3 regions of the Streptomyces gobitricini genome follow, and region 3 is predicted to be linked to each of the others. Evidence: riboswitches for the same ligand, from Rfam matches in the RefSeq annotation. Region 3 holds a riboswitch; each other region holds the start of a gene.

Region 1 (5,205 bases), on a different contig from region 3:
TATCGACTTCCCCGTCCAGTACGGAACCCCGGTGATGGCCGCGACCGACGGCACCGTACGCACCCAGTGGAACAGCGCGTACGGGAACATGGCGATCGTGACCGCCAAGGACGGCACGGAGACCTGGTACTGCCACCTCAGCAGCACCAAGATCCGCTCCGGCGAGGTCAAGGCCGGTGAGGTGATCGCGTACTCTGGCAACTCGGGCAACTCCACCGGACCGCACCTGCACTTCGAGGTACGGCCCGGCGGCGGCGCCGCGATCGACCCGCTGCCGTGGCTGCGCAGCCACGGCCTCGACCCGACCTCCTAGCCGCTACAGCTTCTCGACCGGCGCGTACCGCAGCAGGAGCCGCTTCGGCTTCTCGTCCCCGAAGTCGATCGTCGCCTGCGCGTCCGCGCCCACACCCGTCACCGCCATCACCGTGCCGAGCCCGAACTGGTCGTGCGTCACCCGGTCACCGACCGCCAGCGAGATCACCGGCTTGTCCGTGGCACGCCGGGTGGCGAAGCCCGACGGGCCGCCGGAACGCGACCGGGACGACAGCGACGAGGACAGCGACGACGCGATCCCGGACGTCGGCCCGGCGGGCTTGGCCATCGCACCCGTGCGCCTCCACTCCAGGTACGCGCCCGGGATCTCCTCCAGGAACCGCGACGGCGGGTTGTACGAGGGCTGCCCCCACGCGCTGCGCATCGTCGACCGCGTCAGGTAGAGCCGCTCGCGGGCGCGTGTGATGCCCACGTACGCCAGGCGCCGCTCCTCCTCCAGTTCCTTGGTCTGGCCGAGGGCGCGCATGTGGGGGAAGACACCGTCCTCCATGCCCGTCAGGAACACCACGGGGAACTCCAGGCCCTTGGCCGTGTGCAGCGTCATCAGCGTGATGACGCCGGAGCCCTCGTCGTCCTCGTCCGGGATCTGGTCGGAGTCGGCGACGAGCGCCACCTGCTCGAGGAACTCGGCCAGGGTGCCGGGCTCCTCGCCCCGCTCCTGCTCGAACTCGAGGGCGACCGCGGCGAGTTCCTGGAGGTTCTCGATCCGGGTCTCGTCCTGCGGGTCGGTGGAGGCCTGGAGTTCCGCGAGGTATCCCGTCCGCTCCAGCACGGCCTCGAGGACCACCGCGGGACCGGCACCCGAGTCCACGATGGTGCGCAGCTCCTCCATCAGCGTGTTGAACCGCTTCACGGCGTTCGCCGACCGGGCCGCCATGCCGTACGCCTCGTCGACCCGGCGCAGCGCCTGCGGGAAGGTGATCCTCTCGCGCAGCGCCAGCGCGTCGATCATCGCCTCGGCGCGGTCACCGATGCCCCGCTTGGGGACGTTGAGGATGCGGCGCAGCGGGACGTTGTCCTCGGGGTTGGCGAGCACGCGCAGGTACGCGAGGACGTCGCGGACCTCCTTGCGCTCGTAGAAGCGGACGCCGCCGACGACCTTGTACGGGAGGCCGACGCGGATGAGGATCTCCTCGAAGACACGGGACTGGGCGTTCGTCCGGTAGAAGACGGCGACGTCGCCGGCCTTGGCCTCGCCCGCGTCCGTCAGCCGGTCGATCTCGTCGGCGACGAACTGTGCCTCGTCGTGCTCGGTGTCCGCGACGTACCCGATGATCCGGGCGCCCTCACCGGCGTTCGTCCACAGGTTCTTGGGACGGCGGCTCTCGTTGCGCTCGATGACCGCGTTGGCGGCGGACAGGATGGTCTGCGTGGAGCGGTAGTTCTGCTCCAGCAGGATGGTGGTCGCGTCCGGGTAGTCCTCCTCGAACTGGAGGATGTTGCGGATCGTCGCGCCGCGGAAGGCGTAGATCGACTGGTCGGCGTCACCGACGACGCACAGCTCGGCCGGGTCCAGGTCCTCGTATCCGGTCCCCACCAGCTCGCGGACCAGGGTGTACTGCGCGTGATTGGTGTCCTGGTACTCGTCGACGAGTACGTGCCGGAAACGGCGGCGGTAGTGCTCGGCGACATCGGGGAACGCCTGGAGCAGGTGGACCGTCGTCATGATGATGTCGTCGAAGTCCAGGGCGTTGGCCTCGCGCAGCCGTGCCTGGTACATCCGGTAGGCCTCGGCGAGGGTCTTCTCGAACCCTCCCCCTACGCCTTCGGCGTGGGAGGTGCCCCCATCGGCCTGGTCGGCGAAGGTCTCCTCGTCGATCAGCTCGTTCTTCAGGTTCGAGATCTTGGCGCTGAACGACTTCGGCGGGAACTTCTTCGGGTCCAGGTCCAGGTCGCGGCAGACCAGGGCCATCAGCCGCTTGGAGTCGGCCGCGTCGTAGATCGAGAAGGACGAGGTGAAGCCGAGCTTCTTCGACTCACGGCGCAGGATGCGGACACACGCGCTGTGGAAGGTCATGACCCACATGGCGTTGGCGCGCGGGCCGACGAGCTGCTCGACGCGCTCCTTCATCTCGCCGGCTGCCTTGTTGGTGAAGGTGATCGCCAGTATCTGGCCGGGGTGGACGTGGCGCGTCGCCAGCAGGTGGGCGATGCGGTGGGTCAGCACCCGGGTCTTGCCCGATCCGGCTCCGGCGACGATGAGCAGCGGCGAGCCGGTGTGCGCCACGGCGGCGCGCTGCTGGTCGTTGAGCCCCTCCAGCAGCGCGGCGGGGTCCACGACGGTGCGCGGGGCGCCGTCGCGGTGGTAGGCGTCGCGGGCCGGGGGCACGTCGAAGCGGTCGCCGAAGAGGTCGTGCGGGACCTCCTCCGCGGCCGGGGCGTCCCCGGGGCCGTCGGAGTCCTCGGGCGGCGGCGGGGGCTCGTCGGAGGCGTGGTTCCGGAGGTCCGCCAGGAAGCTGTCGTCAAAGAGGCTGCTCATCGCCTATCGAGTCTAGGCCGCCCCACTGACAGCCGTGGACGAACCGGAAACAGGTCCGACTCATCACCCTCCGTACCGATTCGACGACATCACGCCAAGGTCACGAATACGTATCGGGCATATCGAACATCATCCTTCACAGCACCACCACAGGTTGGCTAGCGTGCTCGCCCAAGCGGTCCGTTCTCTCATCGGCGAACCACGCCAGTCGGATCGCCCACGCCGAATTCGTGCTGCCTCCGCGGCAGTCCGGAACCGGGGACCCACACGTACGACCGAGGTGAATCGGCCCGCAGCCCCTCGGGCACGGCCGTAGGGCACCTTCCGTTCCGCCCGAACCTGACAGCTGACCCGGTAGGCGGTCCACGGAAGGAGATGCCGGCCTTGGCGTCGCATCGCAAGCCGCGCGCATCGCGCACCTTGCAGACCCTGCATGCCCACTCCCCCGCCGTCGGGGTCACGACGGCCGCCGCCCTGGCCTCGGTCACGCTCCTGTCGTCACAGAGCGCGACCGCCGCGCCCGGCGCGGCGGGCGACCCGGAGCGCAAGCCGACGGTCGAGGAGGTACAGAGAAAGGTCGACGACCTCTACCGGCAGGCGGGCACGGCGACGCGGCAGTACGGCAGCACCAAGCAGACCAAGCAGACCGAGCGGGCCGAGCGGGCCGAGCGGGCGGGGCGGGCCGAGCGGGCCGAGCGGGCGGGGCGGGCCGGGTGGGCCGGGCGGGCAGCGCAGGCCGGGCAGACGGCGCAGGCCGGGGAAGAGCGGTGGCGCGAGGCCGGCGGGACGCGCGACGACGCCACCCGGCGTACGGAGGCGCCGCACGATTCGCGCCACACCCCGGGGCCCCACGCGGCCCCCCAGCACCGCTCCGGCGGCCGGGCCCCGGCCACGTCACCTGCCTTCCCGGACATGCCCCGGGCGTTCGTGGAACAGGCGCAGCCGGTGGACCGGCTCACCGACCGGCGGCACGAGTCACTCACCGGCTCGCCGGCACAGCAGCCCCACACCGCGCACCAGCGGGCGGAGGCCACGCGGCAGCCGCCGGAGTCACTCAGCGCCTCGCAGGCCTCCCTCCGCGCCACCAAGCAGGCCGTGCAGCGCAAGCTCGGCGACGCCCGGGCGCTGCTTGCGCTGCTCACGGCCGGGGAGCGGGCGCGGGCGGAGGCGGGGGCGGCAGAGGTCCCCGAGCGCCACGAGCAGTGGCGGGAGCAGCCGCAGCAGCCGCACACGCAGATGCAGGCGCAGGCGGACGACGAGAGCGGTCACACCGCCAAGGCCCGCGAGGTCGTCGCCTTCGCCGAGGCCCAGACGGGCAAGCCGTACGTGTGGGGCGCCACCGGCCCGAGCTCGTACGACTGCTCCGGGCTCACCCAGGCCGCGTGGCGGGCGGCGGGGGTCGACCTCCCCCGTACCACGTGGGAGCAGGCGCGGGCGGGGACCCGGGTCCGTACGGAGGACCTGCGCCCCGGCGACCTGGTGTTCTTCCACGACGACATCAGCCACGTGGGCATCTGCAAGGGCGGCGGGAAGATGATCCACGCGCCCGGGCCCGGGGAGGACGTCCGCGAGGAGTCCATCCACCACATGCCCATCCACAGCAGTGTGCGCCCGGCCTGACACGACCCGCCCGGCATGACGGGGCAACGCCCCTCAGCGCCTGCCCGAACCGGGCCTCGGCGTCGGGCCGGGCACCGCCCACCGGCACGGCGTTGCGAGCGACCGGCCGTCCGGTCGGCCGCGCCGAGGTCCGACGGGCCCGACGGGCCCGACGGGCACGGTGGTACCGGAGCGGGACGGGCCGCGGCGGGTGGCGGACTCCTGGACGAGGCCGCCGCCCGGGCGCCCGAGGGCCGGTCAGGTCCAGAGCGTGGCGATGAAGATGTTCACCACGGTCAGGCCGCCCACGGCTCCGAAGACCGCCTTGTCGACCCTTTCCTCGTCACGCTTGACGTAGACCAGGCCGAGGATGACGACCAGGATCGCCAGCTTCACACCGATCTTGACGTTGTTCACGGTCTGGTCGTCGGCCTGGTTGAGGCCGACCAGGGCGACTCCCGTGATCAGCATGAGCAGCGCGCCGTGCAGCATCGCGGGGCCGAAGCGCGCCGTACCCTCGCCCATCGCCTTCATCTGGGTCAGGAAGCCGCCCAGGAGGGCGGCGATACCGATGACGTGCAACGCGACGAAGACATTGATGAGTACGTCCATGGGGCGGAGCCTAACCGGGGCCATACCACCGGGCGCCGGTGAGGGTCGCCTCATCCGTCGCATCGGTCGCGGCCGATACGGAATGCGGGATTCCGAGAGCGTGTGCCTCTCCGAATCCGCTCCGGAACCCTCACCTGCGGTCAATAGCGGTCATGCCGCCGCCCGGCCGTTACCGCCGGGCT
Region 2 (5,205 bases), on a different contig from region 3:
CTTCGGCAACTGGGGCTTCGTCCTCGCCACCCCCGGCACCGGCGGCCCGCCACCGGCGCTGCGCCTGGCGGCCGGTACGCCGCCGCTGCGCTTCCTCGACGACGACGTCCTCGCGGCCGCCACCGTCTTCCCGGTGGACCGGCGTCCCCAGGACGTACGGGCGAGCACACTGATGGATCCGGCGGTGCTGGAGTACACCCGCCACGAGTGGCGGAACTACTGAGCCGGGGCAGCCACCCTCTCGTCGGGGGGACGGGCTGCCGCGCGGGGCGCTCGGGGTCGTCCCGGCCTCGCGCGAGCGCCGCCGTACCGGCCCGACGTGGTCGTGCGGCGTGGAGGCGCACCCGGCCCGGGCCGTTCGCCACGGCCGGAGGGCCGTCGCGTACGGCTGCCGGGACGCCGGACGCCGCTGGGGGCGGGGCGCCGCCCCGGGGCAAGGTGGTCGGCGGCGGCGTCACGCAGAGCCCGGACGCTGGCAGGACGGGCACGGTTCGTCATGACCGTGGGCGTTGATGACGGTGCCCCATTCACCGCAGTCGTGGCAGTCGCGGGCGAGAGCTGTGTTGATGCGAAACGCTGGGGTGGGAGCAGTCGGGTCGGCTTCGTGGGCCATGCGGGCGAACTCCTCGTAATGCGCGGTACGGGAAATGTTGTCATGGTTTGCATACGTATGCAACAGGTCGGAGGTCACGCGGCAGGCCCGGGAGCGACAGGCCCGGGCGCTCCCGGCCCGGTCGGCGTCGTCACGGGAGCCGGTGAACGCGTCCGTCCTCCCGCTGCGTCCGCCCCGCGCGAGCCGCCACGGCGCCGCGGCACGACGCCGCCGGGGCCGGCCGCTCGTGCGCGGCCGGCCCCGGGGTGCGGTGCGGGGACTGCGGGGGGTCGATCGCTCCCTGCGTGGTGCGTGGTGCGTCGACATGAACTGACGGATGGGTCGTGGGCGTTGATCGCATCCGTTGCTGGCGCCGGGCGAGGATGGGCAGGCCGGTGCGGGACCTGCGCCAGGTGGTGAACGGGATCTTGTAGAAGCTGTCCACCGGGGCTGCCTGGCGTACCTAGTCGGTGATGACGTTGAACGCCGAGAAGATCTTCGGCCGGTCCTCCGGCACGCCCGCTTCTCTGAGGGCGGGCAGGAGGTGTTCGGAGAACCGTTGGAGGGCTTCCTCCGATTCCCAGACGTCGACGACGATCCATCCGTCGGGGGTGGGGCCGGCGGCGTGCGAAATCAGGCCCGGAACCGGATAGTCGGCCCGTGAGCCGAGGCCGCCCTTGCCGCCGCTCACCCGGTCGGTCACCTGCTCGTACTGGGCCTGGGTAACACCCGGCATCTCCTGCACCATGATGATCGGCATCAGGTACGCACCTCCTCGTTCGCCCCCTTCCAGTCCACTCCCTCCGCCAGAGGACCGCCACCGGTGCGCTCTGGCGTCCACGCACGATGCCGTCGTCCAGCGCCCAGGGAAGGGGCCTGGGAAGGCGAGGTCCTCGGCCGGTCCCACGCGGCGGGCTGACCAGCAAGATCCACCTGGCCTGCGACGGGCGGGGCCGGCCGCTCGCCTCCACCCTGACCGGCGGGAACGTCAACGACCGCACCCGGTTCGAGCCCGTCATGGACCGGATCAGCGTCAGGCGGCCGGGCCCGGGACGTCCCCGGACCCGGCCCGGCCGTGTGGTCGCGGACAAGGGTTGCTCCGCCCGCGAAATCCGGGCCCACCCGCGACGACGCGGGATCGCCTGCACGATTCGGCGAGCGGATCGACCGGATCAACGGCCGCATCCGCCGAGGCGAGAGGCTCTGCCGGCACGACCGGTCCGCCTACCGGCGGCGGAACGTGATCGAGCGCTGCCTCAGCCGGCTCGAGCAGAACCGGGCCCTGGCCACCCGCTACGACGAACGCGCCGCCCAGTACCAGGCCATGGTCACCCTCGCCTGCCTTCGACTCGGCTCCACGACTTCCCCGACACGACCTAGTACGGACCGTTGACGTTGTCGATGGAGCCGTACCTGTCGGCGGCGTAGTTGCAGGCGGCGGTGATGTTGGCGACCGGGTCGTACGGGTCTGTCGACGTGCCCGGCACGTGGTAGGCCTCGAAGGTCGGAGCGATCACCTGGAGGAGGCCCTTGGAGGGCGTTCCGTTGATGGCGTTGATGTCCCAGTTGTTGATCGCCAGCGGGTTGCCCGAGGACTCGCGCATGATGTTGCGGTGGATCCCCTCGTAGCTGCCGGGGATGCCGTGCCGGGCCATGACGTCCAGCGCCTCCCGGATCCAGCCGTCGAGGTTGTCCGGGTACGTCGCGGCCTTGGCGGCGACCGGCGCCGCCTTGCGCTCGGCGGAACGGTCGGCCCGCTCGGGCGTGGCGGAGGAGCGCGCGGCCGGGGCCTTCGCGCCGATCGTCAGCTCGAGGCCGGGACGGATCAGGGACGGGTCGGCGCCGACGGCCTTCCGGTTGTCCTCGTAGAGCTTCTGCCAGCCACCGCTCACCCCGTGCTCCCTCGCGATCTTGGAGAGGGAGTCGCCCGCGACGACGGAGTACGTGACCGGACCGGCCTTCGCCGTGACGGTGGCGCTCGGTGCGGCGGCGACCGCGGCGGTGACGGCGTGCGTGGCGGTGGGCGCCGCGCTCGGGGCCGCCTGCGCGGTGGTGGCGCCGATCATGGGGAGCGCGAGTGCCGCGCCGCCCGTGCCCGCGGCGACGAAACGGCGGGCGAGCGGATTGTTCTTGGGACGGCGGTGCTTACCCTTTGCGGGCATGGCGAATTCCTCTCCGTCGCCTACGAGGTGAGCTGTCGGGTTCGGACTGGAGATGTCCGGCCGCGGTATCCGCGACTTCACCCCGAGCCGTTCCGGAAGTGCTCCGGACCGGCGACTTACCTGGGTCCCCCGCTCCTGCCGTACGTACGTGAGTGGGTGGGTGGGTGGGGTCTCCGGACGGCGGCAGGATTCGGCGGTCCATCCGGATTGAGGGGACCGTAAGCGAGGGGGGCCGGACGGAACAAGGCTCGAATCGACCGCCGCGAACCTTTCCCACGCGCGTGTCGAACCGTCAACTTCGCTGTGTGCGAGCGGAAAAAAGGCCTGTGGAACGGTCCGGGGCCGGAACCGTCCGGTGATTCTTATCACGCCCGCCCATCCGGGGTCACAAGTCCCCTATGTGCGGCCCAATATGGGCGGTCACCGCGATACCGCCAAAGGGTGAATAAACGTCCAAATTGGACTAAAGGTGTGTCGTGGTGTGGTGGGTGGTCGTCGTGCCCGGGTGCGGCCGGCGCGCACGACCGGCCAGGTGCCGGCGCCGAAGCCCGCGCGCGGCCCCGCTCCGCTCCGGTTCGGCTCCCGCTGGCGGGGCCTGGCGCGGACGTGGCCCCGTTCGCGCTGGCGGCCGAAGAGGGAAAGGGGCCTCGGCCGGGCCGTCCCCGGTGCTGCCGAACCGGTGCGGCAGCCGGGTGCCGCACTCGGCCGCCCCGCCCGGCCGGCGCGTGCAGCCATGCGTAGCCCTCGTGTGTACGGGGCCGGGCGGTCCGCAGCGGCGGTTCCGGGGCCGGGCGGCGCCGGCCTGCCGGTGGCCGGCGAGAGGGCCCGCGGCACCAGGCGCCGGCCCCTTGGCGGTGACGGCTGGTCGCGGCGGATCACGGTGGGGCGGGGCGGCCGCGGACGGTCACCAGGAGACGTCGTCGAGCATCAGCTCCACCGGCTGCCGTGGCCCGGCGGCCGGTGACTGCTCCGTCCACATCACCTTCCCGGTGGGGGTGTACCGGGTGCCCCACCGCTCGGCGAACTGGGACACCAGGAACAGCCCGCGGCCGCCCTCGTCGGTGGTGGCCGCGCGCCGCAGGTGCGGGGAGGTGCTGCTGCCGTCGGACACCTCGCAGATCAGGCAGCGCTCGTAGAGCATCCGCACATGGATCGGCTCGGATCCGTAACGGATGGCGTTCGTGATCAGCTCACTGAGCATCAGCTCGGTGCTGAACCCGATGTCCTCGAGTCCCCACTGCTCCAGCTGGCGCCCGCACGCGGCCCGCACCCGGGCGACGGCCGAGGGGTCGGGGGGCACGTCCCAGTCCGCGACGCGGGCCCGGTCCAGCAGGTTCGTCCGCGCCACCAGCAAGGCGATGTCGTCGCGTCGGTGCGGCGGCAGCATGGCGCTGAACACGGCCCGGCAGGTCTCCTCGGGTGTGCGGTCCGGGTGGCCCGACAGCGTCTCGCGCAGTACGCGGAGCCCCGTGTCCAGGTCGCGCTCACGGTGCTCGATCAGCCCGTCGGTGTAGAGCACGAGCCGGGTGCCCTCCGCCAGCTGCAGCTCGGCCGTCTCGAACGGCAGGTTGCCCAGCCCGAGAGGGGGGAAGACCGGCACCTCGGGGCAGTCCACCGTGCCGTCCGGAAGGACCAGGACCGGTGCGAAGTGCCCTGCGGTCGCCACGCTGCACCGGCCGGTCGCCGGATCGTAGATCGCGTACAGGCAGGTCGCGCCGGTGATGCCCTCGCCGTCGCCGGCCTCCTCCTGGTCGATGCGGGACACCAGCTCGTCCAGGTGGCCCAGCAGCTCGTCCGGCGGCAGGTCCAGCGCGGAGAAGTTGTGCACCGCCGTCCGCAGCCGCCCCATCGTCGCGGCGGCGTGCAGACCGTGCCCCACCACGTCGCCCACCACCAGCGCGACCCGCGCCCCGGGCAGCGGGATGACGTCGAACCAGTCACCGCCCACCCCCGCCTGCGCCGGCAGGTAGCGGTACGCGATGTCCAGAGCGCTCTGCTCCGGCAGCACCCGCGGCAACAGGCTCCGCTGGAGCGTGACGGCCATGGCGTGCTCCCGGGTGAAGCGGCGCGCGTTGTCGATGGCGACCGCCGCCCGGGCGGCCACCTCCTCGGCGAAGGCGAGGTCCTCCTCCTCGAACCGCTCCGCCCGCTCCGAGCGCCAGAAGTTGGCCATGCCCAGCACCACCCCACGCGCCTGCAACGGCACCGTGACCAGCGAGTGGATGCCGTACGCCAGGGCCGCGCCGGCGCCTTGGGGGTCCTGCGCCCGCCAGCCGTGGGCGACGTTCAGATCCGGCTCCAGCACCGCGTGCCCGCTCCCCAGGGCCGCCGCCATCGGCGTGGTGGGGACGGCGAACCGGATGAGGTCGCCCACCGGCTGGAGCGGGTGGTCGTCACGGATGCCGCTCACCGCCGCGCGCCGCATCTCGGTGTGCGTGCCCGACGGCTCCT
Region 3 (5,205 bases):
CGTGACGACCGGGGCGGCGACCGCGGTGGGTTCAACCGTGACCGTGACGACCGTGGTGGCCGTTCCTTCGAGCGCCGTGACAACGACCGTGGCGGCTTCCGTCGCGACAACGACCGTCCGTCCGGTGGTTTCCGCCGTGACGACCGGGGCGGCGACCGCGGTGGGTTCAACCGTGACCGTGACGACCGTGGTGGCCGTTCCTTCGAGCGCCGTGACAACGACCGTGGCGGCTTCCGTCGCGACAACGACCGTCCGTCGGGCGGTTTCCGCCGTGACGACCGGAGCGGCGACCGTCCGTCCTCCGGTGGTTTCCGTCGCGACAACGACCGTCCGTCCGGTGGTTTCCGCCGTGACGACCGGAGCGACCGTCCCTCTTCCGGTGGTTTCCGTCGCGACAACGACCGTCCGTCGGGCGGTTTCCGCCGTGACGACCGGGGCGACCGGCCCACCGGCGGACACCGCGGCAGCGACCGTCCGTTCAACCGCGACCGTCGTGACGACCGGCCCTCGGGCGGCGGCTTCCGCTCCGGCGGCCACGAGCGCCCCTACGGCCGCCGTGACGACCACCGCGGCGGCTCCGGCTCCGGCTCCGGTTCCGGCTCCTCCTTCGGGCGCCGTGACGACAAGCCGCGCTGGAAGCGCAACGGCTGAGCCGTGACCTCCTGAGCAGGGCCCGTATCTCGTACAGAGGTACGGGCCCTGCCCTGTGTCCACCCGGCCCGCCCGCGGCAGGGCGCTGGTGCCGACGGCCGCGTACCCCTCGCTGGGCACGGTGCGGGCGCGGTGCGACGCGCTGACCTCCCCGGGTGACCTGACGGGTGACGGCGGCCCGACCTGGTGGCCCGTCAGACGACCACCTGCGACATCCACCCGTACGCGGACGACGGCGCCCAGGGGCAGTGACGTCGGCCACCGGTCGGCGCCACCACCGCGCGCCATTGCGGCTGTTCCCCGCACTCCACGGCACGACGTGGCCCGTTCACCCGATACCCGATCGGATGGCGGGCGCCGTGGGGCTATGCTCAGGGGTGGCGCGTCGAGGGCCGTTAGCTCAATTGGCAGAGCAGCGGACTTTTAATCCGTTGGTTGTGGGTTCGAGTCCCACACGGCCTACGAATCAGCCCCAGGTCGGAGACTCTCCGACCTGGGGCTGACGCCGTTTCGGGAACGCCGCGGAAGCCGCCCCGGGACCCGCCGGGTGCCGCAGGGGGCGACGAGGCGCGCTCCGGCCGCGCAGGGGCCGGGCGCCATCAGGACCGTTTTGTCCCCTCCGGGTCGGCTGCCAGCGATATTGGTTAGGGATCGTGCTCCGGATGGCGTAGGGTGGTGTTCACCGACGCGGGGTGGAGCAGCTCGGTAGCTCGCTGGGCTCATAACCCAGAGGTCGCAGGTTCAAATCCTGTCCCCGCTACTGATGAGAAGGCCCGGTGCGCATGCGCACCGGGCCTTCGTCATGTCCGGACCGGAGCGTGTCGCTCGGTAGGCGGACGGCGGGCCGCCGTGCGGCGCGGCTCCGGGCGGCCGGGACGGGGCACGGTACCGTCCGCAGCCGTGGGTGGACCGGGGAGGAAAGCAGCGGTGGCGCGACGAGCACGGGACGGCGACGGCGGGCGGGAGGGTGTCCGGCTATTCGCCCGCTCGCTGCCCTGGCTGCTGGTCGCGGGGGGTGTGGCGTACGAGCTGACGACCCCGCGCAGTTTCACCGCCGTGCCGTTGTTCGTCGCCGCCCCGCTGGTCGCGGCGCCGCTGTTCGCCGCGCGGACGACGCTGCTGTCCGGCCTCTTCGCGGTCCTGGCCATGCTGGCCCTGCACCTGGGCAACGGCACGCTGGACGAGACCCAGACCATCACCGAGATCGTCACCGTGGCGGTGGTCGCGGCGCTCGCGCTGCTGATCAACCGGGTGGTGCGGCGCGGCGGTGAGCGGCTCGCGTCGGCCCGGGTGATCGCCGAGACCGCGCAGCGGGCGGTGCTGCCGACGCCCGCCGAGCGGATCGGGGGTCTTCAGGTGGCGGCGCGGTACGAGGCGGCGCAGGCGGACGCCTTCATCGGCGGTGACCTCTTCGCGGTGCAGGACACCCCGTACGGGGTGCGGCTGGTGGTCGGCGACGTACGCGGGAAGGGCATGGGCGCGGTCGAGGCGGTGGCGGTGGTCATCGGGGCGTTCCGGGAGGCGGCGGAGCAGGAGAGCTCCCTGGAGGGCGTGGCGCAGCGGCTGGAGCGGGCGCTGGCCCGGGAGGGGACGCGGCGGGACGGTCTGGACGCCTTCGAGGGGTTCACCACCGCGGTGCTGGCGGAGATCCCGCGCGGGGAGGCGGTGGTGCGGGTGGTGGACCGGGGGCACCCGGAGCCGCTGATGCTGTACGCGGACGGGCGCGTCGAACCGCTGGAGCAGGCGGAGCCCGCGCTGCCGCTGGGCATGGCCGAGCTGGGCGGGTGGCCGGACCGGGCGTACGAGGTGCCGTACCCGGCGGGTGCGACGCTGCTCCTCTATACGGACGGTCTGTCGGAGGCGCGGGACGCGGAGGGGGTCTTCTACGATCCGGTCGCGCGGCTGGCGGGGCGGCTCTTCCCGGGGCCCGAGGCGGTGCTGGACGCGCTGGTGAGCGACGTACGGCGGCATACGGGAGGCGGGGCGACCGACGACTTGGCGCTGCTGGCGGTGAGCCGGCCGGCGGAGGGGCAGCCGGGGCGGCGGCGGACGATTCCGGTCGTGCCCCGGTCGGCTCCCGGTCCTTGAGCACGGTCTGTGACCGGCGGGTGTCACTGCGCATAACATATGACACACCGTCAGTATTACCGTGGTCGGTAAACGTTTCTGATGCGCGGTCAACTCGACCGTGTGTGTCCGGATGTGGCCCGGTTGATCCATGGCGCTACTGGTTAATGATCAGTAGGAACGGCTTGGAATCCGGAGCCCGCGTCTATTAACGTTCGATAACGCAGCGCGGTCGTCCCAGCCGTCGACAGAAACGGCACCGCGCGCGTGCGCCGAATTCCGCGAGGGAACCGGGGAACCACCACCTTGGGGTGAATCGGGCCGAAGTGGGCCCGTAGGAGACCTTCCTGCTCCGAACCCGTCAGCTAACCCGGTAGGCGAGAAGGAAGGAAAGGAGTGCGCCTCCGTGGCGTCCAACAGGCCTGCCCCCGAAGCCCCGTACGGCTCCATCGGCTCGTTCAACTCTTCGGGTATCCCGGACGCCGCCCCCGTAAACGGGGAGTGGGAAGAATGGAACCCCACCGAGGAAACCGTCCGCCCCGTCCGGGGCCGTCACCGCGTGGCCAAGCAGCGCGGCGGACTCGCCCGTAGCTCCACGGTCCTCGGCGTCGGCGTCATCGCCGCGGTGGGCGCGGGCGGCATGGCCACCGCGCAGGACAAGCCGGCGGTCTCCATATCCCTGCCGGACGCCCTCACGGAGAGCCTCCCGGACGCCGGTTCCCTGCCCGGCATCGGCTCCCTGATCTCCGGCGACTCGGAAGGCACCGAAGAGTCCGGCTCCGACTCCGCCGGTTCCGCCGAGGCGGCCGACGGGCCGTTCACCACCGCTTCCCTCGCCGGGACCACCGACCAGGCCGCCGGGGAGCAGAGCGGCGGCGCCGACGCGGGCGAGGCACTGCGCGCCCGCATCCTCCAGCAGGCCGAGCAGCAGCAGGCGTCCGCCGACGCCGAGGCGAAGGCGGCCGCGGAGACGGCCGCGGCCGAGCAGGCCGCCGCCGAGGCGAAGGCGCAGGCGACCGCCGCCGAGAAGCAGGCCGCCGAGGCGAAGGCCAAGGCGGACGCGGAAGCGAAGGCGAAGGCCGAGGCCGAGGCGAAGGCGGCGGAAGAGGCCCGGCTGGCCGAGCTGGCCGAACGGGCCGGAAGCTGGTCCCTGCCGACGTCCTCGTACACCATCACGTCCACCTACGGCCAGGCCGGCAACATGTGGTCCTCCGGCTACCACACGGGCCTCGACCTGGCCGCGCCCACGGGCACGCCCGCCAAGGCCGTCCACGGCGGCACCGTCAAGTCGGCCGGATGGTCGGGCTCGTACGGCTACCGCATCGTCCTGGAGCTGGAGGACGGCACGGAGGTCTGGTACTGCCACCTGTCGTCGATGACGGTCGGCGCCGGTCAGACGGTCACCACCGGGGAGACCATCGGCCGGGTCGGCGCCACCGGCAACGTCACCGGGCCGCACCTGCACCTGGAGGTGCACACCGCGGGCGGCGGGGGGATCGACCCGCTGGCCTGGCTGCGCGGCAAGGGCCTCACCGTCTGAGACCCCGCTCGTGAGGACCGGCTCCCGCTCGTGAGCGACCGGGCTCCGGCCCTGGACCCGGCGCCCCCGGCACGGCTCGCCGCCCGCCCGCCAGCCCGGGCTCGCCGCCCCGCCCTCCCGGCCGTCAAGCGCCGCCCGTCACGCGTCGCCCGCCGGCTAGTACCGGTACGGGTTGTAGCCGCCGTAGTCGAGGTGCGGGGGCGGCGCCCACACCCGGCCGGTGGCCCGCGCGGCGTACGTCAGCGCCGGCCCCGCCATCTCCTTGCGCTGCCACAGATGGTGCAGCAGCTCCTGCTCGCGCGCCACGAAGTCCGGGTCCGCCGCGCCCCGCCGGGCCCGGTGGCGCAGGAACGCCAGCGAGGTCGCGAACGCCTCGTACTCCCCGACCGCGCGGGTCGCCGCCGGGCCGAAGCAGCGCGCCGCGTACCCCCGGGCCAGACCGCGCGCCCGCATCGAGGAGAGCGCGAGCGGCTCCGCGGGCGAGAGCCAGCCGGCCGCGGCGTACGCGGGCAGCTCGCCGGATATCGTGCGCAGCTCGCGTTGCCGCGACCAGACCGCCAGCCACGTCAACAGCCCGAACGCCGGCACCATGAACGCCCCGTACACGGCGTAGAAGCCCCATGGCCCCAACGCCGCCGAGCCGTTCCACAGCGCGTGCACGCCCATCGCCAGGGTCAGTCCCAGCAGCGGCAGCGCGACCCTGCGGATCTTCTTGTGCCGGGCGGTGACCGCGGCGACGCCGAAGCCGATACCGGTGAGCACGGTGAACAGCGGGTGCGCGAACGGCGACATCACGATCCGTACGAAGAAGGTCGCGGCCGTGACCGACGCGAAGCCCGACGTCCCGAACTGCTGGTCCTCGCCGAAGGCGTTGCCGAGGTAGAGGATGTTCTCCGTGAAGGCGAACCCGGTCGCGGTGAACCCGGCGATGACCACGCCGTCGACGA

What was found. Region 3 has a riboswitch for cyclic di-AMP ahead of ABD347_RS24475 (M23 family metallopeptidase). Riboswitches for the same ligand answer to the same signal wherever they lie in the genome.
Region 1: it holds a riboswitch for cyclic di-AMP, as region 3 does, so the genes downstream of both, ABD347_RS27555 (NlpC/P60 family protein) here and ABD347_RS24475 (M23 family metallopeptidase) in region 3, are expected to answer to the same signal.
Region 2: it holds a riboswitch for cyclic di-AMP, as region 3 does, so the genes downstream of both, ABD347_RS13725 (transglycosylase SLT domain-containing protein) here and ABD347_RS24475 (M23 family metallopeptidase) in region 3, are expected to answer to the same signal.

The regions. Positions count from the first base shown of each region.
Region 1 covers NZ_BAAASR010000040.1:85,285-90,489, forward strand. The annotation lists gene ABD347_RS27545 (peptidoglycan DD-metalloendopeptidase family protein) at 1-313, shown strand, start outside; gene pcrA (DNA helicase PcrA) at 317-2,812, opposite strand; cyclic di-AMP (ydaO/yuaA leader) riboswitch at 3,023-3,189, shown strand; gene ABD347_RS27555 (NlpC/P60 family protein) at 3,188-4,432, shown strand; gene ABD347_RS27560 (hypothetical protein) at 4,670-5,023, opposite strand.
Region 2 covers NZ_BAAASR010000015.1:266,856-272,060, reverse strand. The annotation lists gene ABD347_RS13740 (polyamine aminopropyltransferase) at 1-223, shown strand, start outside; gene ABD347_RS13735 (hypothetical protein) at 1,056-1,352, opposite strand; partial or broken gene ABD347_RS13730 (IS5 family transposase) at 1,416-1,985, shown strand; gene ABD347_RS13725 (transglycosylase SLT domain-containing protein) at 1,969-2,754, opposite strand; cyclic di-AMP (ydaO/yuaA leader) riboswitch at 2,759-2,923, opposite strand; gene ABD347_RS13720 (SpoIIE family protein phosphatase) at 3,659-5,205, opposite strand, start outside.
Region 3 covers NZ_BAAASR010000029.1:15,815-21,019, reverse strand. The annotation lists gene ABD347_RS24495 (DEAD/DEAH box helicase) at 1-651, shown strand, start outside; tRNA gene ABD347_RS24490 (tRNA-Lys) at 1,041-1,113, shown strand; tRNA gene ABD347_RS24485 (tRNA-Met) at 1,338-1,411, shown strand; gene ABD347_RS24480 (PP2C family protein-serine/threonine phosphatase) at 1,579-2,739, shown strand; cyclic di-AMP (ydaO/yuaA leader) riboswitch at 2,979-3,113, shown strand; gene ABD347_RS24475 (M23 family metallopeptidase) at 3,125-4,258, shown strand; gene ABD347_RS24470 (PrsW family intramembrane metalloprotease) at 4,415-5,205, opposite strand, start outside.